Regions from separate parts of the Rhizobium sp. TRM96647 genome, predicted to be linked through region 1. Evidence: riboswitches for the same ligand, from Rfam matches in the RefSeq annotation. Region 1 holds a riboswitch; each other region holds the start of a gene.
The links. Region 1 has a riboswitch for cobalamin ahead of bluB (5,6-dimethylbenzimidazole synthase). Riboswitches for the same ligand answer to the same signal wherever they lie in the genome.
Positions count from the first base shown of each region.

Region 1 (7,154 bases):
CGTCCGCCGCCGGAACCGAGGGACCGATTCGGCGTTACCCGAGCCGCGAGAGGAAACGCGACAGGAGTTGACGACGTGCCGTGGGGATGGGGGAAAGTGGCGTTTCGGGCTGTTGCGACGGCCCTGCCGATTGCCTTGGCGATCGCCTTGCCGCACGCGCAGGCCCGAGCCCAGACGGCGGAACAGTCCCCGACGGCCGCGATCTGCGGCGATCTCCGGTCACAGCTTGCAAGCCTGCCGCGCGCGATCGACAGCGCAGAGCAGGTACGCAGCTATTCGAGCGCGATCGCCCGGCAGAACATGGAGCTTCGCCGGGCGAGAGGCGACCTTCGCCGGCTCGGCTGCAGCAACGGCAGCGTCACCGTCTTCGGCGGCCAGAACGCCGGTGCCTGTGCCTCGATCATCTCCACGATCGACCAGATGGACCGCAACCTCCAGGTCCTGATGAAGAAGCGCAACGAGATGTCGTTTGTCGGCGGCGATCCGGCCGAGCGCAGCCGTATTCTGGCTGAACTGTCGGAGAACGGCTGCGGGCAGGCCGTCGCGCTCGAGGCGTCCACGGAGGCCGGTTTGGCCCTGGAGGGCGGCGACCTTTCGGAGGCCGACGATCCGTATGCGGCGATGCCGACGACGTTCGGCAACTGGGGCGCAGCGCCGCAGGAGGGTCCCTTGCGGACGGTGTGCGTGCGCACCTGCGACGGCGGCTTCTTCCCGATATCGTCCGCCGCCACCCCGCTCGACTTCCGCCGCGACCAGCGGACCTGCTCGATGATGTGCCCGCAGACGGAGACGGAACTCTTCTACCAGCCGCTGCAGTCGCCGGGCAGCGGCGACATGATCTCGACGCTGACCGGCCGGCCCTATTCCGCCCTGCCGAATGCCTATGCCTACCAGAGCCGCGACCGGTCCGCCGACAAGGCCTGCGGCTGCGACCTTGCGGGCTACCACCGCAGGATGGCCGGTGCCGGCGGCGGCAACGTGCCCGAAGCGACCGCCGGCGCGGCGCCGGGCACGACCCGAAAGAACGTCGGGTCGGTCACGACGATCCGCATGCATCCCGTCACAAGCGCCACGGCCTCCGAGAAGGTGGTCATCGAGCGGCCCTACGATCCGGTAAAGGACAAGGTGCGGATGGTCGGGCCGAGCTTCCTGCCCGACGACCAGCCGGCGCTGGACCTGCGCAATCCCGCCGGGACGAACTGAACCGCCGATCCGCTGCCGGTGTCAGCGCCGCTGCCCCCACCGGTCGGCGAACACCAGATCCTCGAGCGGCAGCCGCTGCCGCCAGCCTTTCACCGCCAGTTCCGGCTCCTCGTAGAGCGCGTCGACGAAGCCGAGGCACAGCCAGGCGACGATCTCGATCCGCTCGGGAATGCCGAGAAGCGCGCGGATATCGGCATCGTGGAAGATGCTGACCCATCCGACGCCGACGCCCTCCGCCCGCGCCGCAAGCCACAGGTTCTGCACCGCGCAGACCGTCGAGTAGACGTCCATGCGCGGATTGTGCGTGCGCCCGAGAACGACGCTGCCGGCCCGGTCGGGATCGCAGGTGACGCAGAGACTGACCGGCGCCTTGAGGATCCCCTCGAGCTTCAGCGTGCGGTAGCGTTCCTGCCGCTCGCCGGAAAAGAGCATGGCGGCCTCCTCGTTGGCACGCTGGAACGCCAGGTGCGCACCGGCGCGCACCTGCGGGTCGCGGATGACGATGAAACTCCAGGGCTGCATGAAGCCGACCGACGGCGCGTTGTGGGCAGCCCCGAGCAGGCGCTCCAGCAGATCGTCCGGCAGGGGATCGGCGAGAAACTGGTCGCGCACGTCGCGACGCGTCTCGATGGCGCGGTAGACGGCCGCCCGTTCGGCCGGCGTGAATGGCTGGACGGGAACTGGCTCGTCCCGCTTGAACGGTCGCATCGTCAACTCCCCAACAATGCTTGCGACCCCTCCGCCGTCCGCGCGGACAGGTCCATTGCGCCAGGCCGGTCTTCTGACTTCGGTTCGTCCGGCCGGGCCCGCCTTCCCGGTCTTTCGACCAGTGGCGATCTGGCGAGGGTCCCTCCCTCGCGGCCTTGCCGTCCCCGTCACAGCGTTGGGCACGTTCCGGCTTCAGGACACGGACGTCGTCCGCAGCCCCACCGGATTCCCGATTCTCCCCGGCTCTCTCGCGGGGCACCTGGCAGATACATTTGCACACGCCGCAGGCCGCGACGCAAGGGCTGCGAGCGACGGAACGACGGCGTGTGCCGGACAGTGCCGCGGGAGCGTTCATAGGAGACGTTCGTGGGGACGCTCGTTCAGGCGGCCTCGATGTCCGAAGCCGCATCGGTGGCGCGGGCCACGCCGTACTGGGCGCGATTGCGGCCGGCGTTCTTCGCCGCATAGAGGGCCGCGTCGGCGGCGAGCATGATCGCATGCGGCGTCCGGCCGTGTTCGGGAAAGGCGCCGATGCCGGCGCTGCCGCCGAGCTGGAGCAACTGCCCCTCGAAGGGTACGGGGACCTGCGCGTCGCGCACGAAGCTCTCCGCAAGCGGAAGGGTGTCCTCCCGGTCGGCGATATCAGGCAGCAGGACGGCGAACTCGTCGCCGCCGAGACGCGCGACGACGCCGCGGTCGCCAATCCGGGCCATGAACCGGGCGGCCATGACCCGCAGCACCTCGTCGCCGGCCGCGTGGCCGTGACGGTCGTTGACCGCCTTGAACCGGTCAAGGTCGATGGCGATGATCGAGAACGGCCTCTGCCCCTTCGCGGAAAGGTCGTTGACCGTGAGGTCGAACCCGGAACGGCTGAGCACCCCGGTCAGCGCGTCGTGGCGGGCCAGATGGGCGTTCTTCGCCTCGCTGCGCTCGAGCGCGCGCACGAGCGAGGAGAACTTGAGCGCGCCGAAACCCATCACCACGACGAAGATCGCAATCAGCGCGGCGATGTGCGGCACCGCCATGGTCCAGACGAACGATCCCGGGCGGTTGGGGTGCCAGGAGGCCACCATCGGGTTATAGGCATCGCCGCCCACGCCGGTCGTCAGCAGGTTGTCGTCGTCGGTCGTGATCGGCGAGAAGCCGAGGCCGGTGAGCCCCAGGCGCCGCTCCGAATCCGCCAGCATGGCGGCCGTGATCGGCTTCACGGTGATCATCAGGACCGGACTCCGGCGATCGTCGGGAATGAACAGCCGCCGCGGCACCACCGCCTGCACCACGACGATGCTCATCACCCGCTCGATCACGCGCATGCCCGTGGCGCTGATCTGCGGCACGCCGCCATGGCTGGCGCTGGCGTTGGACATCGACTTCGCCACGATCCAGCCGTCGCGGGTACGACGCAAGGCGGCGTAGTAGTTCTCCGTGGCCCGCTTCACGAGGTCGCTCATCCAGTAGCGGACGCCGTCGGCCTCCTCGCCCGGCACGACGATCCCGTTGTGCATGGCAAGGACCGTCTCTCCCGACGGCCGTGCGAAGACGAGCCAGGAAAAGCCGGACTCGCGCCACAGCCAGTCCCTCAGGTCGCGCCGGATGAAGTCCTCGCCGAGCCGCCCGTTTGCCAGTTCGTCGAAACTCTTGTCCCAGACCGACAAGCCGCTCTGGTAGAGCACCACCTGTTCGATCTGGTTGCGGAACTCGCTCTTGACCAGGGTCTTTTCGGTTTCGGCGACGAAATCGTTCGCCTGGCGGATGGAATAGTCGAGGACCAGGAAATTGGCGCTGGCGAACAGGAGGACGATCACCGCCGATGCGATGCCGATCCCCAGTCTGACACCCCCCCGGGGCGTGGCCGGAACGCCGGCCCCTGCATTCGCCATGTCGATCCCCATTGACAGGCTAGCGGCCGTTCGCCGCGTTGTTCTTGGCAGGGACGTTATTGCGCAAGCAGGAATATTCACTTAACCGGACTGGTATCCAAACAATTAACCCGTGCAAATCTGGGGATATTCCAGGCCGAAAAGACCGTGCGGCGGCTGCACGCAAAGACGGAAACCTACGGCGCGTAGCGGACGAAGGCGAACTGCGATCCGTCGGGCGACCAGTTGGGGACGTTCATCGTCCCCTGCCCGCCAAAGAGCTCGAACAGGACCCGGTCGTTGCGCCCGTCCGCATCCATCATCCGGATCCGGACCTGATGGTCGCGCGGGTGATCGAAGACATCGCCGTCGTAGGACAGCACCAGCAGGGCGCGTCCGTCGGGCGTCGGATGGGCGAACCAGTCGCCGAAGGGGCTGTCGGTGATCCGGGCAAACTCCGTCCCGTCCGGCCGGATCCGCCAGATCTGCATGCGCCCGCTGCGGCTCGAATTGAAGTAGATCCAGCCGTCGCAGGACCAGTCCGGCCCGTCGTTGCGTCCCTCGCCGAAGGTCAGCCGCATCTCCTCGCCGCCCTCGACGGGGATCGTGTAGATGTCGAAGACGTCGTCGCGGATGCCGCAGTAGCAGACCCTGCTGCCGTCCGGCGACCAGCCGTGCCAGTAGGACGACTGCCGCGGCGTCACCAGCCGCGGCGTGCCGCCGTCCGCAGGCAGGATGTAGATCGCCGCACGGCCGAACTCGGTCTTGTCGGTGACGGCGAGCCACTGCCCGTCCGGCGAGAGCCCGTGGTCGTTGTTGCACCGGACGGCAAAGCCCGTGTCGATGCGCGAAGGCGCACCGCCGTCGAGCGGCAGGCGATAGACCAGTCCGTCGCCGTTGATGACCAGAGAGCGTCCGTCGCGCGCAAAGTTCGGCGCCTCCACGAGCTGCCCGGTCTGCCAGACCACGCGGGCCTGCCCGCTTGCAACGTCGTAGATCTCGACCGAACTGCGCATGCTTGCCCCTATCGGTCGCGGAAACGGTTGGTGATCGGGTAGCGCCGGTCGCGGCCGAAGTTCTTCTTGGTGATCTTCACGCCCGGCGCCGATTGCCGGCGCTTGTATTCGGCGATGTAGAGCAGGTGCTCGATGCGGTGCACGGTCGCCTCGTCATGGCCGCGCGCGACGATCTCCTCCGTCCCCATTTCGTTCTCGACCAGGCATTCCAGGATATCGTCCAGCACCGGATAGGGCGGCAGCGAATCCTGGTCGGTCTGGTTCGGCCGCAACTCGGCCGAAGGCGCCTTGTCGATGATGTTGCGCGGAATCACCTCGCCCGAAGGCCCGAGCGCGCCCGGCGGCACTGTCGTGTTCCGCCAGCGCGACAGCGCATAGACCTGCATCTTGTAGAGGTCCTTGATCGGATTGAAGCCGCCGTTCATATCGCCGTAGAGGGTAGCGTAGCCGACCGACATTTCCGACTTGTTGCCCGTGGTGACCACCATCGAGCCGAACTTGTTGGAGATCGCCATCAGGATCGTGCCGCGCGTGCGGCTCTGGAGGTTCTCTTCGGTGATGCCGGCTTCGGTGCCTTCGAACATGTCCGAGAGCGCGTCGAGGAAACCGGTCACCGGCGCCTCGATCGGCACGATGTCGTAGCGGCAGCCGAGCGCCTTGGCGCAGGCGGCGGCATCCTTCAGCGATTCCTCGGAGGTATAGCGGTAGGGCAGCATCACGCAGCGCACGCGCTCCTCGCCGAGCGCATCGACGGCGATCGCCGCGCAGATCGCCGAATCGATACCGCCGGAAAGGCCGAGAACCACGTTCTTGAACCCGTTCTTGTTGACGTAGTCGCGAAAGCCCAGAACGCAGGCGCGGTAGTCCGCCTCCTCGCGCTCCGGGATCTTCGACATCGGGCCGCCGTCGCAGAACCAGTCGCCGTCCGCGTTCTTCTTCCAGGTGACGAGCGCGATCGTCTCCTCGAACTGGCTCATCTGGAAGGCCAGCGTCTTGTCGGCATTGAGCCCGAAACTCGCGCCGTCGAAGACCAGTTCGTCCTGGCCGCCGAGTTGGTTGGCGAAGACGAGCGGCAGGCCGGTCTCGATCACCTGCTTCAGCGCCACCTGGTGGCGCACGTCGACCTTGCCGCGATAGTAGGGCGAACCGTTCGGCACCAGCAGGATCTCCGCTCCGCTCTCGGCCAGCGTCTCGCAGACGCCGAGGTCGTTCCAGATCTCCTCGCAGATGGGAATGCCGAGCCTGACGCCGCGGAAATTGACCGGGCCCGGCATGGCGCCCTCGACGAAGACGCGCTTCTCGTCGAACTCGCCATAGTTCGGAAGATCCAGCTTGTCGCGATAGACGAGGATCCGCCCGCCGTCGAGGACGGCCACGGAATTGTGCCGCCCCGCCTCGCCCTGCCGGGGAAAGCCGACGACGACGCCCGGCCCGCCATCGGCGGTATCCTCGGCAAGCGTCTCGACCGCCTTCTGGCACGCCTTCAGGAAGGCCGGTTTCAGCACCAGGTCCTCCGGCGGATAGCCGGAAATGAAGAGCTCCGTCAGAAGCAGGAGGTCCGCCCCCTGCGCAGCGGCATCCGCCCGGGCCGCGCGCGCCTTGGCGAGGTTGCCGGCAACATCGCCCACCGTCGGGTTGAGCTGGCCGACCGCAATTCGAAGCGTGGTCCTGTCGCTTTGTCCGTTCATGTCGATCCTCGATCCGCATCGTCCGAAGTTCATTCGGGCAAGGCTGTTCTTTAGATGATGACGGGCGGTTTGAAAATGAAGGGATTTTCGATTTGCCGCGCGCGGACGGCGACCGCGTCCAGAGGGGCCTCGCGGCGTGCCCGCCCGGGGCGGCTATCCCCACACAACGGGCATTCATCCCCTGTTCAAGATCACAACGATATGACAATTGAGCGAAAGTTTTATGACATTTCGGAGTAGCGCGTGAGAACCTCAGCCCCGGCCGTTTCGGTGACAGCAGTGCAAGAGACGGTCGTTTCCGAGGTCGCGGACGCGCGCCGCCTTGCGATTGCAGCGACCGCCGTCCGCTCGGTCGCGCTGACCTTCGTCTTCGCCTTCGTCACCGTTGCCGCCGTCGAACTGATCACGCGCCAGTCCACCGGCGCCACGTTCACCTTCCTCACCACCCTGGCGCAGCCGGGCTGGACCACCTGCGGCCTGTTCTTCCTGGCGCTCCTGGCGCTCGACGGCCTGATCGGCCGCCAGCACAAGGCGATCCTGATCCTCGGGCCGCTCGCCATCCTGCTGGCGCTGACCTCCGAGCAGAAGCAGATCTTCCTGACCGACCCGCTCTATCCGACGGACCTCCTGTTCGGCCGCCAGATCATGGAACTGATGCCGGCGCTGGTCCGCGACCGGCC
Region 1 is NZ_JAOXHF010000007.1:12,958-20,111, reverse strand. Features, by position in the region: gene OCK02_RS14240 (DUF2865 domain-containing protein) at 97-1,203, shown strand; gene bluB (5,6-dimethylbenzimidazole synthase) at 1,225-1,911, opposite strand; cobalamin riboswitch at 1,957-2,189, opposite strand; gene OCK02_RS14230 (diguanylate cyclase domain-containing protein) at 2,292-3,791, opposite strand; gene OCK02_RS14225 (TolB family protein) at 3,968-4,786, opposite strand; gene OCK02_RS14220 (NAD+ synthase) at 4,795-6,474, opposite strand; gene OCK02_RS14215 (LTA synthase family protein) at 6,754-7,154, shown strand, end outside.

Region 2 (7,154 bases), on a different contig from region 1:
TTCCTTGTCGACGCCACGGCGGACGCACTCATCCATGGCTTGGCGCATGACGACCAGCAGCGAGGCGCAGACGGTCTCCGAAAGGCCCGGCTCGAGCATCGCCATCTGCTCGACGGTGACGCGGTGCGAGCGCATGACCGGGGCCCAGATGACCTTGGCGATCTCCTCGCCCAGCGCATATGCCTCTTCCGGGCCCTGCATCAGGGCGGAGACGATGTGCTGCTTGGCGGCGACGCCGCCGAAGAAGTCGCGCTTGGCGGCCGGGTCGGTCTCGTCGTTGAAGATCGGCGGATGGCAGGGGTGCGTGACGAAATAGGTCAGGTCCGCGCGCTCCGGCAGGTGGCCAGCGAAAGGGGCGGCGGCATCGAGCACCACGACCATGGTGCCGGGCTTCAGCTTGTCGATGATGCCGGCGGCGACCTTGCCGATCGCGGTATCCGGAACGGCCAGGATTACCACCTCGGCGCCGTTCAGGCCTTCGTCGGCAGACACGCATGAAATGCCGAGATCGTCCTTCAGCCGCGCCTTGCCGGCGTCGCTGACCTCAACGTGGCGCACGTCAAAACGCGAGCCCTTCAGGTTCTTGGCGAGCCGGTATCCCATTTTGCCACCGGCGCCAAAGAGAGCAATTGCTGTCATGTTTCCTCACCTCAGGGTTGGATTGGTATAATAACTGGTATGATGAGTCAATCACAATCCCATCATTATTGTGGCAACGATCAGGCTTTCTTGCCTTCATCGAGACGGTCGATCGCCTGGACGTTCCCGGCCGACGGACCTTCGGGGTCGAAGCTGGAGGCCAGCCACGTGTCCACGATCGCCTTGGCGAGCTCCGGGCCGATGACCCGGGCGCCCATGGTGATGATCTGCGCGTTGTTGGACTTGGCCGCGCGTTCCGCCGAATACGTATCGTGCGTCAGCGCTGCGCGGATGCCGGGAACCTTGTTGGCGGAGATGCAGACGCCGATGCCGGTGCCGCAGAACAGGATGCCGCGTTCGTGGTCGCCGTCGACGATCGACTGGCCGACCTTCTGCGACAGGTCGGCATAGAAACCGGACTGGCTCAGGTCGTGGACGTCGAGGTCCGCCCGGCCCGCGAGATGGGTGGCGATGACGTCGAGCAGCGGCTTGCCGGCGCTGTCGGCTCCAATGACGATTTTCATGGTTCTTCCTTTCGATCGCTCAACTGGCGTGAATTCCGGTTCCGGTCCTGTCAGGCGCGGCTGCCGTCGCGGATCTGCGCGAAGTAGCCGTCGGTGCCGATCTGGCCGCCCTTCAGCGCGATCTGCAGGCCGTCGGTCGGGGCGTAGCTGCCATGCGCGGTGCAGAGCGGCGAGCCCGGCGTCTGCGGCAGGGGCAGGAGCGTCGTCAGCGCCTCGACGCGCAATTCCTGCAGCGCGTGGCTGGAGGTGTCGCCACCGGCGATGACGGCGCGGGGCAGGGCTTCGCTCTCGACGAGGCGGCGCAGGATCGTTCCGAGCGCCCGGCCGAGCCGGTGACGCGCGCCGGCGACGCGGTCGATCTCGCTGCCCCGATCGGCGGACGGGCCGAGGGCCGTATGCAGCAGCACGCTGCTGCCTTCCTTCAGCGCCGCGATCCCGGAAGCGATGGCGGTCTCGATCGCCCGGTCGCCGCTTTCGCCGACGAGCGACAGCGGATCGAGGTCGATGCCCTTGAAGCCCTGGGAAAGCGCCGTGCGGATCTGGCGTTCGGTGGTGGGCGAGACGCTGCCGGAGACGACCGCGAGGCGGTCGACCTTGCCGGGTTCGGCGAATTCGACCTTTCCGCCGATCAGGCCCTGCTGCCGCCAGGCTTCGAGGAGAGCATATTCGACGCCGGACGAGCCGGCCACGAAGAAGCCGCCCTCGGTCCTGAGCCGCCACAATTGCCGGCCGGCGGCCGCCTGGCTCTCGGCGGACTCGACGTCCATCAGCAGGATGCCGGGCGCGCCGGCAAGGGCTGAAAGGCGCGCATCCGCATCCGGCGCGGCGAGCGTGACGAGATCGGCCAGCGCCACGGGCAGATCGGTCTGCCGGCCGAGATGGATGGCGAGATCCGCCTCCGCCATCGGCGTCACCGGGTGACGGCTCATCACCGGGTGGCGGTCGATGCGGTAGACCTGGCCCTGATAGGCGGCAAAGAGGTGGCCGAAGGCGGTGTAGCGCTTCAGTTGCGGCGCGCCGACGATGACGGGCACGCTGGCCTGGCCGAACACGTCGCGGCCGATCTCGATCGCCTTGCCGATGTTGCCGACCTGGGGCGCGGAATCGAAGGTCGAGCAGACCTTGTAGTGGCAGACCGCAGCACCAAGGCTCCTCAGCCACTGAAATGCGGGAACGAGGTTCTCCTGCATCCATTCCGGCGTCTCGCTGCGGCTCGTGCCGGCGATGCCGATGGCGCGGCAATCGGCAAACCGCTGCAGCATTTCGGGCTGCGGCACGCCCAGGAACAGGACGGTCGGAATGCCGCTTGCGGCAAGCGATTCCATCACGTCGGTCGAGCCGGTGAAATCGTCTCCGTAGTAGCTGACGAGCAGGTCTGACATGAATGCTTACTCCTTGCCGTCGCCGAATTTCGCGAGCGAGGCCGCAAGCTCGGGATGGTCCCTGGCGTAGTCGCCAAGCGGGATGTCGGCGACTACGGCCTGCCAGGCCTGCTGGACGGCGCGGACGCCGGCCGCCGGGCCGCCCGGATGGCTGACGATGCCGCCGCCACAGAGATAGAGAAGGTCGGTCGTCCGCCCCGTCCGCCGGTAGGTGTCCGGCGCCTGGCCGCCCCACTGGCCGGACCCCGCAACGGGAAGCGGCCGGTCGGAAGGGTCGAACAGCGGCGTGCTGACGGCCTTGAAGGATTGGACGAAGCTCTCGTCCGGCTCCCAGTACTTGATCCGGATGCCGTTGATCTGGAACTGGTCGACGCCGAGCAGGCGCCAGAACTGCTGGTAGACCTTGAAATCCATGCCCGCGCCGGGGTCGCGGGTCAGCACGTCCCAGCCGTTGCGATGCGCATGCAGCACGAGACCCGAGCGCTTGCGCAGGAAGCTCATGCCGCCGAAGCCTATGGAATTGATGTTGACGACCGCGCAGTTACCGCCGGCCTTGAGCACGAGGTCGTGGTTGCGCATCATCTCGTCCGGGTCGGCATGCGAGATGCCGAAAGCGTACATCACCTTCTTGCCGGTCTTCTGCTCGTGGTCGAGGATGCGCGGCATGATCGCCGCTACCCTCTCCTTCAGCGGCGAGTAGGCCGGGCTCATCAGTTTCTCGTCGTCCTTGATGAAATCGACGCCGGACTCGATCAGTTCGCCAACCAGTTCGGCCGTCTCGTGCGGGCGCAGGCCGAGCGCCGGCTTGACGATCGTGCCGATGATCGGACGGCCCTCGACGCCGGTCAGCCGGCGGCTGCCGTCGATGCCGAATTGCGGGCCCGGATGGGCGCCCTTGAACGCCTCCGGCAGCTTCATGTCGACGATGCGGATGCCGGTCATGCCCCTGATGGAGAAGACGCCGCCGATCGCGATCGTCATCAGCGCGGAAAGGTCGGTGCCGATGGCATCGAGCGGAAAGGCGATGTCGACGTCGGCGCGGTTGAGCCGCTGCCCCGGCTCGGCCTCCGGCCAGGTGGGGGAGAAGGTGTCCTCCAGCGGACGGATGGCGAGTACGCGCGCTGCGACCCGTGCCTTCAGCTCCTCCGTCTCGCCCGGCACCGCGACGAAGGTGCCCGTGGACTGGTCGCTGGCGATCTTGTTCGCCATCGCCTCGACGCTGCCGGGCGTCTCGATGCGGTAGGTTAGGGTGATCAGCATGAAAGCCGTTGCTCCTCCTCGCCACGTCACTTTGTCGTGGCGTCAACTCATGATCTGGTATAATAAGTATTCCAATTTCTGCAACGGAAATTTTCAGAAAACCGATTCCGGCCGTCCTGGCTTGTCGCAAGATGCAGAAATGTTAAGGGAGGGAGAATGAGCCAGAGAGACGCCATGCCCCAAACCATCGAGCCGATCGTCAGGCGCAAGCTGTCGGACGAGGTCTTCGACCGGCTGGAGCGGATGATCACGTCGGGAGAATTGAAGCCGGGCGACGAGATGCCTTCGGAGCGCGTGCTGATGGAGCGTTTCGGCGTCGGCCGTCCCGCCATCCGCGAGGCGATGCAGTCGCTCGCCAACAAGGGCCTGCTCAGCATTTCCCACGGCGAGCGGGCGAAGGTGCTGCAACTGACCGCGCAATCGATCTTCCGTCAGGTCGACCTGACGGCGAAGATCATGCTGTCGCAGTCGACCGATACGCTCGAGCATCTCAAGAGCGCCCGCATCTTCTTCGAGCGCGGCATGGCCCGCGAGGCGGCGCAACGTGCCCGGAGCGGCGATATCGACGATCTGGGGGCCATCATCGAGCGCCAGCGACGCTCGCTCGGGGACGCGGAAGCTTTCATCGCCGCCGACATGCAGTTTCACAGCCGGATCGCCCAGATTTCGGGTAACCCGATCTATGTTGCCGTCAGCGAGGCCATGCTGGCCTGGCTGAAGGAATACCACACGGACATGCTGATCTGGACCGGCAAGGAAAAGCTCACGCTGGTGGAGCACGAGGAAATCCTGGACCAGCTCAGGAGCAGGGATGCCGAAGGGGCGGAAGCGGCGATGCTGAAGCATCTCGAACGATCGAGAGCGCTCTACAACCGCTGACCCGGCCACAGGTCCGTGGCGCCGTTCCGGAGCGTCTTATCCCCATTCATCGCTTCGACCGTCCGGACCGCTGCGGACGGTCGCAGATCCTCCTGAAATCTCCGGGTCGTGATGGGCCCCGCGCGTTCGGCGCGGGACGGCGGCCGCATTTGCGCTTGATATGTGATGTTATAAAATAACAACTCGATTGACTCACGTAATACCATTACACTAATCAGGCCCGGTCAGATCCCGAGGGAAGTTCGATGACCGTTCCAGACCGTGCCGAAAACCCCTGCCCCGCATCGGATGCGCCGGCACGGGTGCCGGTCCGGCCGCGCCTATTGCGTGCAGAACGCAAAGTTGCCGGTCGGGCTTGCTTGACGGCGCGGTGCGCAAACGTCTATCTGGAAGACGACGGTTCCCCGCCCACGAAGCGGAGGGGATTAATAGGGAACACGGTGCGGACGACCCAAGTCGGGACCAAAACCGTGGCTGCCCCCGCAACTGTAAGCGGATTGCCGTTCATCCTCGTGGCGCCTCGGCGCCATGCCACTGCGCAACGCGCGGGAAGGCAGATGAACGGCGCATGTCCGCGAGCCAGGAGACCTGCCGTCAGCCATCGATCCAACGTCACGGGCGGGGAAGCCCGGAACAGGAGCCATCATGACGACCATCGGCGCCTTGCTGTGCGTCTTCACGCTGCCTTTCCCGAGACCTGGCGATCCTTCGAGCGACCGGACGGCCTGACGGCTTGTCCGTTTTTTCAACGGCGCCCCTGCGGGCGTCCCAGCTATTTCGGGGAATTCCATGAAAATTCATTTGAAACAACCGCTCCGCGCGGGCTTCGTCGCCCTGTGCCTCGCCGCATCGTCCTTCCATGGCCAGGCGAGTGCTGCCGAGACCAGCTATCCGCTGACACTGCAGAATTGCGGTCGCCCGGTGACCTTCGAAAGTGCGCCGTCGCGCACGGTCTCGATCGGCCAGAGCAGCACCGAGATCCTCTATCTGCTGGGACTTGCCGACAAGGTGGTCGGTACCGCGCTCTGGGTCGGGCCGGTGCTGAAGGGCTATGAAGAGGTGAACGCGCGGATAGACCGGCTCGCCGACAACGAGCCGAGCTTCGAGAGCGTTCTGGCCAAGAAGCCGGATATCGTCGCCGTGCAGTTCCAGTGGCAGGTCGGGCCGGAGGGCGTGGTCGGAAGGCCGGAACAGTTCGAGGAGCTCGGCATCCCGGTCTACACCTCGCCGTCCGATTGCGTCGGCAAGGACAATTCTGCCGCGAGCGACGGCGTGCGCCATCAGGTCTTCACCATGGACCTGGTCTATCAGGAGATCCGCGAGCTTGCGCAGATCTACAACGTCCAGGAAAAGGGCGAGGCTGTCGTCGCTGATCTGAAGAAACGCGAGGAGGCCGCCCGCGCCAAGGTCGCCTCCGCACAGGGCAAGTTGTCGGCCGTCTTCTGGTTCTCCAGCGCCGCCGACGCCGATCCCTATGTCGCCGGCAAGAACGGCGCGCCCGGCTACATCATGTCGGCGCTCGGCATCGAGAACATCATCAAGACCGACGACGAGTGGCCGACGGTCGGCTGGGAAACGATTGCCAAGGCCGATCCGGCGATCATCGTCGCCGGCTCCATGGAGCGGCGGCGCTATCCGCTGGACAGCCTCGAGGCCAAGCTCGAATTCCTGAAGGCCGATCCGGTCGCCAGCCTGATGCCGGCGGTGAAGAACGGCCATGTCTTCGACATGGACGCCCAGGCGATGAACCCGACGATCCGGACGATCGAGGGCATCGAAGCCCTGGCGGACGCCATCGCCAACGCCGGCCTCGCCAAGTGAACCGGACGCTGACATCGGGCGGACGGACGGGTGCGGCCATCGCCGCGCTCGTCATCCTCTTGCTGGCGCTGTGGATGGGGGCTGCGATCGGCGAGACGGCGATCCCGCTCGCCACGGTCGCCCAGACGGTGGCGAACCGGCTGTGGAATGCCGGCTACCCGCTGGAGCCGATCGACGAGGGCATCATCTGGAGCTACCGGCTGAGCCGGGCCGTCGTGGCGGCGTCCTGCGGAGCGGCGCTGGCGCTCTCCGGCGCGGTCCTCCAGTCGCTGCTGCGCAACCCGCTCGCCGATCCCTATATCCTCGGAATTTCCGCGGGCGCCTCGACGGGCGCGGTCGGCGTCGCCATCCTGGGTATCGGCGCGGGCGTGCTGACCTTGCCGCTCGGGGCCTTCCTCGGCGCGATCACAGCCTTCGTCCTGGTCAGCGTCCTGGCGGTGAAGGCCGGGCGCGGCACGGCGGCGATCATCCTCGCCGGCGTCGCTGGCTCGCAACTCTTCAACGCGCTCACCTCCTTCATCGTCACCAAGGCGGCGACGGCGGAGCAGGCGCGCGGCATCATGTTCTGGCTGCTCGGAAATCTGTCGGGCGTGCGCTGGGCGGATGCCTGGCTGGCCGTTCCGGCGGCACTTGTGGGTCTCGTCGTCTG
Region 2 is NZ_JAOXHF010000006.1:275,033-282,186, reverse strand. Features, by position in the region: gene OCK02_RS13950 (phosphogluconate dehydrogenase C-terminal domain-containing protein) at 1-639, opposite strand, end outside; gene OCK02_RS13945 (RpiB/LacA/LacB family sugar-phosphate isomerase) at 720-1,163, opposite strand; gene OCK02_RS13940 (four-carbon acid sugar kinase family protein) at 1,214-2,545, opposite strand; gene oiaX (3-oxo-isoapionate-4-phosphate decarboxylase OiaX) at 2,552-3,805, opposite strand; gene OCK02_RS13930 (transcriptional regulator NanR) at 3,980-4,684, shown strand; cobalamin riboswitch at 5,065-5,295, shown strand; gene OCK02_RS13925 (ABC transporter substrate-binding protein) at 5,474-6,505, shown strand; gene OCK02_RS13920 (FecCD family ABC transporter permease) at 6,502-7,154, shown strand, end outside.
Region 2: linked by a shared signal. The riboswitch ahead of OCK02_RS13925 (ABC transporter substrate-binding protein) and the one ahead of bluB (5,6-dimethylbenzimidazole synthase) in region 1 are both predicted to bind cobalamin.

Region 3 (7,154 bases), on a different contig from region 1:
GATGTCGCGGTGCTCGCCGTGGTCGGAGAGCGACACGCCGGTATCGATGGCATGAACGACGTTGCTGTCGCCCTGGATCGCGAAGACCGTCTTGCCGGTACCGCTGAGCGACAACGCGGCATGGCCGGTGATATCGAAGCGGCCGATTTCCTTGCCCGTCTCGACATCGACGGCACGGACGACGGGCAGCGTATGGTCGGCAATAAACAGTCTCCAGGCCTCGTTCTGCTCTTCCTCGGCATGGAGAGCGGGAATCGAGGCGAAGGTGGAGAGAACGGTGGCAGCCAGAAGCGCCGGCGTGCGGGAGCGAAACATGGGTATCTCCTGTTTATGAAATGCGTATTTTGATGAGGTCTGGAGTTTGGAAGGCGCAGCAAGCGCCGCCGCTTACGAGGCCCGGCGTTCCCAGCTTGCGAAGGGATCGGGAAGATCTCGCCAAAGGCCAGGATTGAACTCCGTCGCCCCGACCAGACAGTCGTCCAGTTCGGCGCGGATTTCTGCCTCGTCCATCGGATCCGCGCCGATGAAGACGATCTCCTGTCGCCGATCGCCCCAGGTCGGGTCGAGATAGGGCTCCATCATTTCAAGGAATCCGGGATCGCGCGGCCACTGCGCCTTTGGCACAGCGGACCACCAGACGCCCATCCTGCCCGTGCGCACAAGCGCGCCGGCCTGGCTGATCTCGCCGACATGGTGCGGCCGCGTCGCCAGCCAGAAGAAGCCTTTTGCCCGCACGACCCCTGGCCATGACCGATCGATGAAGCGCTGGAAACGCGCGGGCTCGAAGGGACGGCGGGCGCGGTAGACGAAGGAGCGGATACCGTATTCCTCGGTTTCGGGAACGTGGTCCTTGAGGCCATGCAGTTCCTTGAACCAGAGCGGATGCTGCTCGGCCTTGGCGAGATCAAAGCGACCGGTGCCGAGAACCTCCTTCAGGTCGACCTGGCCGAAATCGGTTTCGATCAGTTTTGCGTCGGGGTTGAGGGAGACGATGATCTTGCGGGCCGCATCGCGCTGCTCGGGCGTCGCGGTGCCGATCTTGTTGAGCACCACGACATCGGCGAATTCGATCTGCTCGACGAGGAGATCGACAACTGTCCTGTTGTCGCCGTCGCCTGCCGTGTCGCCGCGGTCGGCGAGGAGGTCTGCGGAACCGTAGTCGGCCAGAAGGTTGGCGGCATCGACCACCGTCACCATCGTGTCGAGCAGGGCCACATCCGACAGGCTCATGCCGTTCTCATCGCGGAAGTCGAAGGTCGTCGCGACAGGCAGCGGCTCGGCGATCCCTGTCGATTCGATCAGCAGGTAGTCGAACCGGCCCTGCTCCGCGAGCGCACGCACCTCCTTCAGGAGATCGTCGCGCAGCGTGCAGCAGATGCAGCCATTGGTCATTTCCACCAGTTGCTCCTCCGTCCGCGACAGGTTCGCACCGCCATCGCGCAAAAGAGCGGCGTCGATGTTCACCTCGCTCATGTCGTTGACGATCAGCGCGACGCGCAGTCCCTGGCGATTCGAGAGGATGTGGTTGAGCAGCGTTGTCTTCCCGGCTCCGAGAAACCCGGAGAGAACGGTGACGGGCAGTTTGTCGATCATAAAGGTGTTCGCTCGATTGGTAACGTTATACAGTTACAAAAGCGCGGAAAAGCCGGAGGCGGTCAAGGCGATGGCGCCGGAAAATTTCGCTGGTCGGAAAACTGCGGACAAGGATCGATAGCTGTTGACGCGAATCCATCCATCTCTACTATATCTTGTGTTCGAGGTTCTTCCGACGCGAGTCGGGAGCTAAGATGGGAATCCGGTCGGCGGACATGATGATCGCCAAGCCGGAGCTGCCCCCGCAACTGTGAACGGAGAGTGCCGTTCGATTTGGCCACTGGATGAGAATCCGGGAAGGCCGAACGAGCACGACGACCCGTGAGCCAGGAGACCTGCCTCGAACGAAACGTCCACCGGCGGGGTGCCCGGCAGGAAAGCGATCCGGCGCGGCACGAAGTGCGCGCATCGCTTCCCCGAAGCCCCGTCTGAGCCACTTCGGGGTGAAGTCCATGTCTAGTTTTTTCCGTCTGCGTCAGCGTGAGTAGCGGTTTCCGGTCCCGCCACCGGGGCTAACTGCGTCCCATTTTTCCACGTTCACGACGGCCGCCTCCAGGTGGCCGAACGATCCCGCATGCCAATCATCTCACGAGGATATCCATGACCATCACCGTCTACAGCAAGCCCGCCTGCGTCCAGTGCACTGCGACGACCCGTGCGCTCGATCGCCAGGGCATCGACTACCAGATCATCGACGTTTCCGAGGACGCCGCTGCATTTGCCTTGGTGCAGGGGCTTGGGTACCGCCAGGTCCCCGTCGTCATCGCCGGTGAGCAGCATTGGGCCGGTTTTCGCCCGGACATGATCAGCGCGCTGGCGTGAGGCCCCAAACGGTGGGCGAACTCGTCTATTTCTCCAGCCGGTCCGAGAACACCCACAGGTTCGTCGCCCGGCTCGGAGTGCCGGCGGTCCGCATTCCTGTTGCGAACGCCGAACTCCACATCGACCGCCCCTATGTGCTCGTCGTCCCGACCTATTGCGGCGACGGCGGCAAGGGGGCCGTTCCCAAGCAGGTGATGCGCTTTCTCAACGATGCGGGCAACCGCTCCCTCATCCGCGGCGTGATTGCCGCGGGCAACAGCAATTTCGGTGCGACCTTCGGGATCGCCGGCGACGTCATCTCCGCCAAGTGCCAGGTTCCCTACCTCTACCGGTTCGAACTCCTGGGCACCGTGCCTGACGTCATCAACGTCAGGCACGGATTGGAACGATTTTGGACAAGCTCACGCTAGAACGCCCCGCAAAGGCCGCGGAACCCGCGTTCGACTACCACGCGCTGAACGCAATGCTGAACCTCTACGACGAGCAGGGAAACATCCAGCTCGACAAGGACCACATGGCGGCGCGGCAGTACTTCCTCCAGCACGTCAACCAGAACACCGTGTTCTTCCATAACCTGCGCGAGAAGCTCGATTATCTCGTCGCCGAAGGCTATTACGAACAAGAGGTTCTGGACCAGTACGCGTTCAATTTCGTCCGCGACCTGTTCGACGAGGCCTATGCGCGGAAATTCCGCTTTCCGACCTTCCTCGGCGCGTTCAAGTACTACACGTCCTATACGCTCAAGACCTTCGACGGGAAGCGATATCTGGAGCGCTACGAGGACCGCGTCTGCATGGTGGCGCTGGCGCTGGCGCGCGGCGACGAGCAACTCGCCCGCGACCTCGTCGACGAGATCATTACCGGCCGCTTCCAGCCGGCGACGCCGACCTTCCTCAATGCCGGAAAGAAGCAGCGCGGCGAACTCGTCTCGTGCTTCCTGCTCAGGGTCGAGGACAACATGGAAAGCATCGGCCGCTCTATCAATTCGGCGCTGCAGCTCTCCAAGCGCGGCGGCGGCGTGGCGCTGTCGCTCACCAACATTCGCGAGGCCGGTGCGCCGATCAAGCACATAGAAAACCAGTCATCGGGCATCATCCCTGTCATGAAACTGCTGGAGGATTCGTTCTCCTATGCCAACCAGCTCGGTGCGCGGCAGGGCGCGGGAGCGGTCTATCTCAACGCCCACCATCCCGACATCATGCGCTTCCTCGACACCAAGCGCGAGAACGCCGACGAGAAGATCAGGATCAAGACGCTGTCGCTCGGCGTCGTCATTCCAGACATCACCTTCGAGCTCGCGCGAAACAACGAGGACATGTACCTGTTCTCGCCCTACGACGTCGAACGGGTCTACGGCGTGCCGTTCACCGAAATCTCGGTCACGGAGAAGTACCGCGAGATGGTAGCCGACAGCCGCGTCCGCAAGAAGAAGATCAAGGCACGCGACTTCTTCCAGGTGATCGCCGAAATCCAGTTCGAAAGCGGTTACCCCTACATCATGTTCGAGGACACGGTGAACCGCGCCAACCCGATCGCCGGCCGCGTCACCATGAGCAACCTCTGCTCGGAAATCCTGCAGGTGAGTGAAGCGAGCGCGTTCAATGACGACCTGTCCTACAGCCATCTCGGCAAGGACATCTCCTGCAACCTTGGTTCGCTGAACATCGCGGCCGCGATGGATTCAACCGATTTCGGCAAGACGATCGAGACGGCAATCCGGGCGCTGTCTGCGGTCTCCGACATGAGCCACATTTCCTCGGTGCCCTCGGTCGCCAAGGGCAACGACGAAAGCCACGCCATCGGCCTCGGCCAGATGAACCTGCACGGCTATCTCGCCCGCGAACGCATCTTCTACGGCTCGGACGAAGGGGTCGATTTCACCAACATCTATTTCTACGCCGTGACCTATCACGCGATCCGCGCCTCCAACCGATTGGCGGTCGAACGCGGCCAGAGCTTCAAGGGCTTCGAGACCTCGAAATATGCCTCCGGCGAGTACTTCGACAAGTACACGCAAGCCGAATGGCTGCCGGCGACGGAGCGGGTTGCCGAACTGTTCGAGACCGCCGGCATCCCTATCCCGACGCAGGAGGACTGGCGGGGCCTCAAGCAGGCGGTGATGGAGGGCGGGCTCTATAACCAGAACTTGCAGGCCGTGCCGCCGACCGGCTCGATCTCCTACATCAACCACTCGACCTCCTCGATCCATCCGATCGTCTCGAAGATCGAGATCAGGAAAGAGGGCAAGATTGGCCGCGTCTACTACCCGGCCGCCTTCATGACCAACGACAATCTCGACTACTATCAGGACGCCTACGAGATCGGCCCGGAAAAGATCATCGACACCTACGCGGCCGCCACCCAGCATGTCGACCAGGGCCTGTCACTGACGCTGTTCTTCCGCGACACGGCCACGACCCGCGACATCAACCGTGCCCAGATCCACGCCTGGAAGAAGGGTATCAAGACCATCTACTACATCCGCCTCCGCCAGATGGCGCTGTCCGGCACGGAAGTGCAGGGCTGCGTCTCCTGCGCGCTCTAGTTTGAGTTTCATGTCTGCCGTTGCCCCTCATCCGCCTGCTGGCCCCTTCTCGCCGTAAACGGGGCGAAGGGGCCGAGCCGCAGCGCCTCCGTTCCCTCGCCCCGTTTGCGGGGAGAGGGAGTGCCGAGCGGAGCGGGGGCGGGGTGAGGGGCAGCGCCAACCCATTTCCTTCCTTCAAGGACGACCCACCATGAGCATCGCCGTCAAACCCGCAGTCGCCATCCGTGCCATCAACTGGAACCGCATCGAGGACGACAAGGACCTAGAAGTCTGGAACCGCCTGACCGGCAATTTCTGGCTGCCCGAGAAGGTGCCGCTGTCGAACGACATCCCGTCCTGGGCGACGCTGAAGCCGGAGGAACAGCAACTCACCATCCGCGTCTTTACCGGCCTGACCCTGCTCGACACGATCCAGAACGGCGTTGGCGCGGTGACGCTTATGGCGGATGCCGTCACCCCTCACGAGGAGGCGGTGCTCTCCAACATTTCCTTCATGGAAGCCGTGCATGCACGCTCTTATTCCTCGATTTTCTCGACGCTCTGCCTGACGCCTGACGTCGACGATGCCTATCGCTGGTCGGAGGAAAACGAGTTCCTGCGGCGGAAATCCACGCTCATCATGGAGCAGTACGCCTCGGACGATCCCCTGAAGAAGAAGGTCGCCAGCGTCTTCCTCGAAAGCTTTCTGTTCTATTCCGGCTTCTATCTACCAATGTACTGGTCGAGCCGCGCCAAGCTCACCAACACCGCCGACATGATCCGCCTGATCATCCGCGACGAGGCGGTTCACGGCTACTATATCGGCTACAAGTTCCAGCGCGGGCTTGAACGGCTTTCCGAAGAACGCCGGGAGGAGATAAAGGATTTCGCCTTCGACCTCCTGCTCGAACTCTACGACAACGAGGCCAGGTACACCGAGGCACTTTACGACGGCGTCGGCCTGACCGAGGACGTCAAGAAATTCCTGCACTACAATGCCAACAAGGCGCTGATGAACCTTGGCTATGAGGCGCTCTTCCCACCGGAGGCTTGCAAGGTCAATCCGGCGATTCTCTCGGCGCTCTCACCGAATGCCGACGAGAACCACGACTTCTTCTCGGGCTCCGGCTCCTCGTATGTTATTGGCAAGGCGGTGGCAACCGAGGACGAGGACTGGGATTTCTAGCGAGACCAGGCTGGTCTTCGTGCGACGGTGCTGGCTCGTTAAATGCCCGCTTCTGGCGGCGGGCCATGATAAGTGCAACGGCCGATATGGAGGCGCAAAGCGGTTATCCATGTCGAGACTTCCGAACAGCGGCTTCGGGCCAGTCCCAGACGGCAAGAACTCTGACGTCCGCTTTTCACGTTAGGCGTCCTCGCAGCGGACGGTCGGCATCGGCCCCAAATTGGTCATGGCGTTTAAGACAGTGTGGCCAAGCGCTCAAATGCGCGAACGGGCAATTATTTCCGCTACTGCCTGCTCATTTACGTCGAAATACACATGTCTCCGTGGACTCAGGCCCCCGCAACCATACGCTCGATACAAAAGCCCCGCCTGCAGAAATGCAGCGGGGTTTTTGCGTTTCCGGGACGCGGAAAACAACCTCTTTGCAGCCGTGCGTCGTGGTTCTCGGCAAGCCCGTCGGCATCACCCCGTTCGGCTGCGTCTCGGTTTGCCTCAAGGCATGGAAACCCGCGACCTGCCCGTTATTGATCGCGTTGCCGTCGTCGGTTTCATAGTCGCGCTGTTGGTGGCTTACGGTCGCTGGCCCCCATATGCCGGTCTGTTCTGGGCCTTGAAGGAGGGGGCACCGCAAAGGCCGTCGGCGGCGAGTGCTGCGGCCGGTGTTGCCGCCGCCATCTATACCTGGCACTCCATCGGGCGACAGTTCCGATGTTCCTGGCAACGTGGTACATCATTGCCATCGCTGGCGGCTGCGATGGTAACGGGGCGACTACTTCCGCGCCCAGATGGCGTGCTCGATCTTGCCCTTCAGTTCCGGATAGGCTTCCGGGTCGAAGCGTGGCTCGCCGGTTTTCTTCTGCTCGAAGTAGTCTTTCGTGAGTTTCGCGACGGTACCGGAAAGCAGCACGATCGCGACGAGGTTGACGGAGGCCATCAGACCCATCGCCGCATCGGCCATGTTGAAAACGACCGCGACAGTCGTATAGGCGCCCCAGATGACCATCAGCAGCACCGCGGCCCTGAGTGCGG
Region 3 is NZ_JAOXHF010000025.1:3,827-10,980, forward strand. Features, by position in the region: gene OCK02_RS25240 (hypothetical protein) at 1-315, opposite strand, end outside; gene zigA (zinc metallochaperone GTPase ZigA) at 388-1,593, opposite strand; cobalamin riboswitch at 1,741-1,951, shown strand; gene nrdH (glutaredoxin-like protein NrdH) at 2,194-2,415, shown strand; gene nrdI (class Ib ribonucleoside-diphosphate reductase assembly flavoprotein NrdI) at 2,427-2,825, shown strand; gene nrdE (class 1b ribonucleoside-diphosphate reductase subunit alpha) at 2,807-4,960, shown strand; gene nrdF (class 1b ribonucleoside-diphosphate reductase subunit beta) at 5,151-6,125, shown strand; gene OCK02_RS25270 (alanine/glycine:cation symporter family protein) at 6,895-7,154, opposite strand, start outside.
Region 3: linked by a shared signal. The riboswitch ahead of nrdH (glutaredoxin-like protein NrdH) and the one ahead of bluB (5,6-dimethylbenzimidazole synthase) in region 1 are both predicted to bind cobalamin.

Region 4 (7,154 bases), on a different contig from region 1:
GGGGCCGGTTCGCCGACCGAGATCAACCTGCGCGCCGGCGACATCGCCAACATGGGCTTTGCCACGCGGGCGAACGTTCCGGTCGTGCTCGTCGGCGATATCGACCGCGGCGGGGTGATCGCCTCGCTGGTCGGCACGAAGGCGATCCTGCCGCCGGAAGACCGGGCGATGGTGTCGGGCTACCTGATCAACAAGTTTCGCGGCGACGTCACCCTGTTCGACGACGGGATTGCGGCGATCGGGCAGCATACCGGCTGGCCGTGCCTCGGCGTCGTGCCCTGGCTGAAGCACGCCCGGCAACTGCCGCCGGAAGATTCGGTGGTGCTGGAACGGCTGGCTTCCGGCCGGCCCGGAGCACTGAAAGTGGCGGTGCCGGTGCTGCCGCGCATCGCCAATTTCGACGATCTCGACCCGCTGGCGCAGGAGCCGGACGTCGAGCTCGTCTTCGTCCGCCCCGGCGAGCGGCTGCCGGCCGATGCCGGCCTCGTCATTCTGCCGGGCTCGAAGGCCACCATCGCCGACCTGAAGGATTTCCGCGCGCAGGGGTGGGACCATGATCTCGCCCGGCATCACCGGCGCGGCGGACGCATCATCGGCATCTGCGGCGGCTACCAGATGCTCGGCCGGTCCGTGCGCGATCCGCTCGGCATCGAGGGTGGCGAGCGCGCGGTCGACGGGCTCGGCCTGCTCGACGTCGAGACCGAGATGGCGCCGGAGAAGACGGTGCGCAACAGCCGCGCGCGGTCGCTCAGCTACGACGTGCCGCTGGAAGGCTACGAGATCCATCTCGGCAGGACCACCGGCCCCGACTGCGCTCGTCCACCCATTATGATCGACGGCAGGGCGGACGGGGCGACCTCGGCGGACGGCCGGGTGTTCGGCACATACCTGCACGGCTTCATGGCGAGCGACGCCTTCCGCAGCCGGCTGCTTGCGGAGTTCGGGATCGCCGGCGGCGGCTTCGACTACCGGGGTGCTGTGGACGCGGCACTCGACGGCGTGGCCGTCGAACTCGAAGCCGTGCTGGATCACGCGTGGCTTTCGCGGCTGATGGAAAGTGATCGGACCATCCCGATTAATCGCGGCGGCTGAGACGTTTTCCGGGCGGATGGCGAAGCCGTTTCGTCATCTTCGTCGGTTAAGGTTACCACCAAAGTTGCGCCAGAATCCGATGCAAAGACCTTGAGTGGCATCGCCCTGCCGCTATCTGACGGGGGGATGCCGCATGCGATCGAAAGGGAATGTCGAATGACCAGTGGCCGTTTTGCGAAACTCGGATGGGCGGGGCTGATCGGGCTTGCGATCGCGGGCGGACCGGCCGTGCAGGCGGCCGAGACGAAGCCGGCCGTCAGCGCCAGCAAGCGCTGGGAGACCGAGTTTTCCCTTTGGCAGAAGGTTTCCTCCGGCAGCGATCCGGCAGGCTACGAGGCCTATCTGAAGGACTATCCGAACGGCACCTTCGCCTCGATGGCCCGGCTCCGGCTGGCCGAACTGAACGCCAGGGGCGTTGCCAGCACCGCTGGCGCAGACGACGGCAAGCCGCAGGATTCTGCAGCCACCGACGCCGGCGCCGCCTCGGAGAAGGAAAAGGCGGCGGCCGCCCGCAAGGCCGACGAGGCCGCGCGGCTGAAGGCCGAGCAGGAGGCCAGGATCGCCGCGGAGAAGCAGCGGGCGGAAGAGGAGCGGCTGGCCGCCGAGGCCGAGGCGAAGCGCGTGGCAGAGGCCGAGCGGCAGCGCAAGGAAGAACAGGCGCGCGCGGAGGCCGAGGCGAAGCGGGTTGCCGCGGCGAAGGCCGAAGCGGAACGGCAGCGGGCCGAGGCCGAGCGCAAGCGCGCCGAGGAGGCGGCCGAGGCTGAAAGGCTCAAGGCGGAGCAGCAGGCCAAGGCCGAGCAGGCCCGGCTGAAGGCGGAAGAGGAAGCGAGGGCTGCGGCCGAAGCGAAGGCGCGCGCCGATGCGGCCGCTGCCGCGCAGGCCAGGGCCGAGGCGGAGCAGGTGGCTGCGGAGGCTGAACGCGAGCGCGCAATCGCCGCTGCGGAAGCCGAGAAGGCGAAGGCCGAGGAGGAAGCCCGGGCGACTGCGGAAGCACAGGCCAGGGAAACACAGGCTAGGGAAGCGCAGGCGAGGGCGGATGCCGCCGCCGAGAAAGCCACGGCGGCGACTGAGGCCGAGCGCGCGCGAGCCGAACAGCAGGCGGCCCAGCCGTCCGCCGCGCCGCCGGTCGCCGAGGGCAGCGTTGCCGACGCGCTCGACACCGAGGCGCTGCCGACCGACGGCGAGAATGCGATCGCGAGCCCTGCGGCCGATCCCGACGGCGGCCCGGCAACGGACGGCGCCGCGGATGCGGTCGCAGCCGCACCGGCCGGCGGGGGCATGGATGGGGACGAAGCCGGGGACGGGGAGGCCGAGCGGCTGGCCCGTCGCGAGGACAACAGCTGGAGCCGCGCGGTGCTGAACGGCCGGCCGCAGGCTTTCGAGAACTACCTGCGCGAATTCCCGCAGGGCCGCTTTGCCGATGAGGCGCGCCAGCGCCTTGCCGCGCTGGAAAAGGGCGGCAAGGCCACAGGCGGCGAAGAGCCCGCAGGCGACGTCGCCGCGCGGGAGCCGGCCATCAACGCTCCCGCCGCAACGGCTGCGCCGCTCGGCGCCGGGACGGAGCCGCTCGTTCGCCAGACGCAGCCTGCGCCTTCGCAGCAGCCGAAGGTCTTCCAGACGCCTTCGGACGTGCGCGAGGCCTATCTCGATCCGGCCGCACGTGCCCAGTCGCAGCGCTGGCTGAACGCGCTCGGCTACGGCACCGGCGGGGCGGACGGCGTATACGGTCCGCGCACGCGGGCGGCGATCGCCTCCTGGCAGCGCTCGGCCGGCTATGCCGGCGACGGCTACCTGACGCGCAAGCAGTATCGCGAATTGCGCCAGTCGGCGCGCTTCGCCGAGGCCCGCAGCCGCGAATACGTCGATCGCCAGCGCGCCCGCCGCGACCGCTACTACAATGACGGCTACGGTGTCTACGAAGGCCCGGTCGACGGCTACTACCGCGAAGGTCCGGTCGGCGGCGTCTACGAGGGGCCGGTCGGGGGCGGCTACGGCCCCGGCAGCGACCTGACGATCAGCGGGCCGGGCTACTGAGCGGCCAGCGGAACTGAACGAACAGCCGCCGCGACGACGCATTCGGCGCGGCGGACGCCGTTTCCTGCCAATTGACTTCCGGTGCCTGCAGGCATAATCATCGCCACTATTGGAAGGTGCGTCGGTCCAGTGATGGACGGACGCTTAAATGGGAACGTGACGGGGTGGACCCAATCAGGGCGCTCCAATCACGGCCGACCCCGCGACTGTAGAGTGGCGAGGCCAATCCAGCCGGTTTGATCAACCGGCAAAGCCACTGGGTGGCGGCATGATGAACCGGGGTCTGGACGCCTCTATGTCTACGAATCGTCCGCCTTTCATGTCGCGCATCACCCGGGAAGGCGAGGGTGGGCCGCAGGCGCAATTCGCGCCCGACGCCGCGAGCCAGGAGACCTGCCGGCCAATGAGGGCATCGTGCCCGACCTGGGGATTTTCCCCGTTGCCAGCACGGAGGTTGTCATGGCTGCGTCTAACGTTTCTTCTGTTTCCCTTTCTCTCAACGATCGTCTCTATGCCGGTCTCGTAGCGCTTCTGCTCGGCGGATTCCTGGTGTTCGGCGCAGGCCTCGCCAATTCGTCCGTCCTGCACGACACCGCGCACGACACCCGCCACTCCTATGGCTTTCCCTGCCACTAAGGAGCAGATGTCATGATCGTCAAATATCTCCTGGCCGCCCTGGTGGCCGGGCTGTTCTCCGGCGCCCTGATGACGGTCGCCCAGGAGGCGCGCGTCATTCCGCTGATCCTGCATGCCGAGGAATTCGAGGGCGGCGACGAAGAGCCTGCCGCCCCCGGCGCCGAGGTCCAGCCGGACGCGTCGCACGAGCATTCCGCGCTCGGCATCGGCGCTACGATGTCGGAGGTGGCCGCCTATTTCTCGCCCATCTCGGTGGCCCATGCCCATGAGGGCGAGCACGAGGACGGCGGCATCATGTTCGGCATGAGCCGCTTCTCCGGCACGCTGCTCGCAAACCTCGTCACCGGCGCGGGTTTCGCGCTGCTGCTGGCGGGCGTGAGCCTTGTGACCGGCAATGCGATCACGGTCGCCAACGGGGTGCTGTGGGGCGCTGCCGGCTGGCTTGCCGTGCATCTCCTGCCGGCCATCGGCCTGCCACCGGAGCTTCCGGGCTTCCCGGCCGCCGACCTAAGCGACAGGCAGGTCTGGTGGGTGGCGACAGTCGTGCTTTCGGCCGTGGGGCTCTACCTGCTGATCCTGAAGGATGGGATTGCGGCGAAGGTCGCGGGCATCGTCCTGATCGGGGCCCCGCAGGTCTACGGCGCGCCGCAGCCTGCCGACATCGCCAGCAACGTGCCGGCCGTGCTCGGGGCGGAGTTCGCCGTGGCGGCGCTCGCCACCACGCTGTTCTTCTGGGTCGTGCTCGGGCTTTCGCTCGGCTTCGCCAACGAGAAGATCGGCGTTTCCGAAAAGGTCGCAGCAAAGGCAGCCTGATGAAAACGACATCGCCCGGAGCCGTCCTGGTTCTGGGCGGTGCGCGTTCCGGAAAATCCGCATTCGCCGAGAGGCTGGCCGCCGAGAGCGGCCTGTCCAGGCACTATATCGCCACCGGCCGCGCCTGGGACGAGGAGATGCGCGCGCGCATCGACCAGCACAAGGCCCAACGCGGCAGCCATGGCTGGGTGACGCACGAGGAGCCGCTGGCGCTGCCGGAGCGCATCAAAGACACGGCGCGCGAGGACCGGGTGCTGCTCATCGATTGCCTGACGCTGTGGGTGACGAACCTGATGCTCGAAAAGCACGACATGGCGGCCGCCTTCGACGATCTCGCGGCCTCCATCGTCACCGCACCCGGCCGCCTCGTGTTCGTCTCCAACGAGGTCGGGCTGGGGATCGTTCCGGACAACCAGATGGCGCGCGAATTCCGCGACCACGCCGGCAGGCTGCACCAGCAGGTGGCGCAGCTTGCCTCCGAAGTCTATCTTGTCGCGGCAGGCCTGCCGCTGAAAATGAAGGGTTGAGCCCATGCTCCAGCAAAAGATCCCCGCCACCGTCATCACCGGCTTTCTCGGCGCGGGCAAGACGACGATGATCCGCAACCTGCTGCAGAACGCGAACGGCAAGCGGATCGCGCTGATCATCAACGAATTCGGCGACCTCGGCGTCGACGGCGACGTGCTGAAGGGCTGCGGCGCGGAGGCCTGCAGCGAGGACGACATCATCGAACTCACCAACGGCTGCATCTGCTGCACCGTCGCCGACGATTTCATTCCGACCATGTCGAAGCTTCTGGAGCGCGACAACCGCCCCGATCACATCGTCATCGAGACCTCGGGCCTGGCGCTGCCGCAGCCGCTCGTCGCCGCCTTCAACTGGCCGGAGATCAAGACGCAGGTGACGGTCGACGGCGTCATCACCGTCGTCGACAGCGCCGCGGTCGCCGCCGGCCGTTTCGCCGACGACCACCACCGGGTGGATGCGCTGCGCGTCGAGGACGAGAACCTCGACCACGAGAGCCCGCTGGAGGAACTGTTCGAGGACCAGTTGACGGCGGCGGACCTGATCGTTCTGAACAAGACCGACCTGATCGATGCCGCCGGGTTGAAGACGGTGCGCGACGAGGTGGCCTCCCGAACTGCCCGCAAGCCGGCGATGATCGAGGCGAGGAACGGCGACGTCGCCGCCGCCGTGCTCCTTGGCCTCGGCGTCGGCACCGAGGACGATATCAAGAACCGCAAGTCGCATCATGAGCTGGAGCACGAGAATGGCGAGGAACACGACCACGACGAGTTCGACAGCTTCGTCGTCGAACTCGGCCCGGTCGCCGATCCGGCCGGTTTCGTGGAGCGGCTGAAGGGCGTCATCGCCGAGCATGACGTGCTGCGCGTCAAGGGTTTCGCCGACGTTCCGGGCAAGCCGATGCGGCTTCTGGTCCAGGCTGTCGGCAGCCGGATCGACCAGTATTTCGAGCGCGCCTGGGCGCCCGGCGAGACCCGTGGCACCCGCCTCGTCGTCATCGGTTTGCACGACATGGACGAGCAGGCCGTGCGTACGGCGATCGCTGCAGCCGCGGGCTGAGCCGCCGTGTCTGCTGAACAGGGCTATCGCCGGAACCAGGCTCGGCGACGGGCTGCTCCTTCTTCTCTCCGGCGGAGAGAAGTGCCGAGCGGATGCGAGGCGATGAGGGGGGCTCGGGGTACGCCCTGGCGCCTCGCGCCACCCCCTCATCCGGCGCTGCGAGCCCTCTTCTCCCCGATGGGGAGAAGAGGGCGTTCGCTGCGCCTGCGGCAACTCAAACGCGATAACCTTGTCTGTGGGGGAGAGGGGCTGCAGACGAGAGGTGGGTGTAACCTGCCGCGCCGAAGCGGAGAGCCGTCATGCATCTGCTGCTAGCCCAGAAGGGTACCATCGCCGATGGCAAGGAGGCGATCGATCTCGGCCAGTCGCCGGGCGACGTCCTGTTCCTGTCGGCGGCCGATACGGAACTGGCTTCGATCGCCGCCGCCCATCGCGGCCGGCAGGCGCGGGCCCGGCTGAGGCTCGCAAGTCTCGCCTCGCTCACTCATCCGATGTCGGTGGATACCTATGTCGAGCGCACGGCGCGGCATGCAAAGCTCATCGTCGTGCGGGCGCTCGGCGGCGCCAGCTATTTCCGCTACGTGCTGGAGGCGCTCCATGCCACGGCGGTGGCACACGGCGTCGCCATCGTGGCGCTGCCCGGCGACGACCGGCCGGACGAGGGACTGGCGCCGTTCAACCGGATCGCGGACGAGGACCGGCTGCAGCTTTGGGCCTATCTCACGGAGGGGGGCGCGGAGAACGCCGCCCGCTTCCTCGCCTATGCCGATGCGCTCGTCTTCGGCGGCGACAAGCCCGAGGCACCGGCGCCGCTGGAAAAGGCCGGCATCTGGTGGCCGGGGCGGGGCGTGGTCGATTTCGCGACGTGGAACAAGGTTTGCCTTTCACCCCGTGAACGGGGAGAGGGGGCGGAAGCGGCAGAGACAGAGCAAGGCTCCCCTTCGCCCCGCCTGCGGGGAGAAGGTGCCCGAAGGGCGGATGAGGGGCATTCGGAC
Region 4 is NZ_JAOXHF010000005.1:390,417-397,570, forward strand. Features, by position in the region: gene OCK02_RS12395 (cobyric acid synthase) at 1-1,092, shown strand, start outside; gene OCK02_RS12400 (peptidoglycan-binding domain-containing protein) at 1,249-3,126, shown strand; cobalamin riboswitch at 3,232-3,542, shown strand; gene OCK02_RS12405 (CbtB domain-containing protein) at 3,586-3,762, shown strand; gene OCK02_RS12410 (CbtA family protein) at 3,775-4,575, shown strand; gene cobU (bifunctional adenosylcobinamide kinase/adenosylcobinamide-phosphate guanylyltransferase) at 4,575-5,102, shown strand; gene cobW (cobalamin biosynthesis protein CobW) at 5,107-6,159, shown strand; gene cobN (cobaltochelatase subunit CobN) at 6,459-7,154, shown strand, end outside.
Region 4: linked by a shared signal. The riboswitch ahead of OCK02_RS12405 (CbtB domain-containing protein) and the one ahead of bluB (5,6-dimethylbenzimidazole synthase) in region 1 are both predicted to bind cobalamin.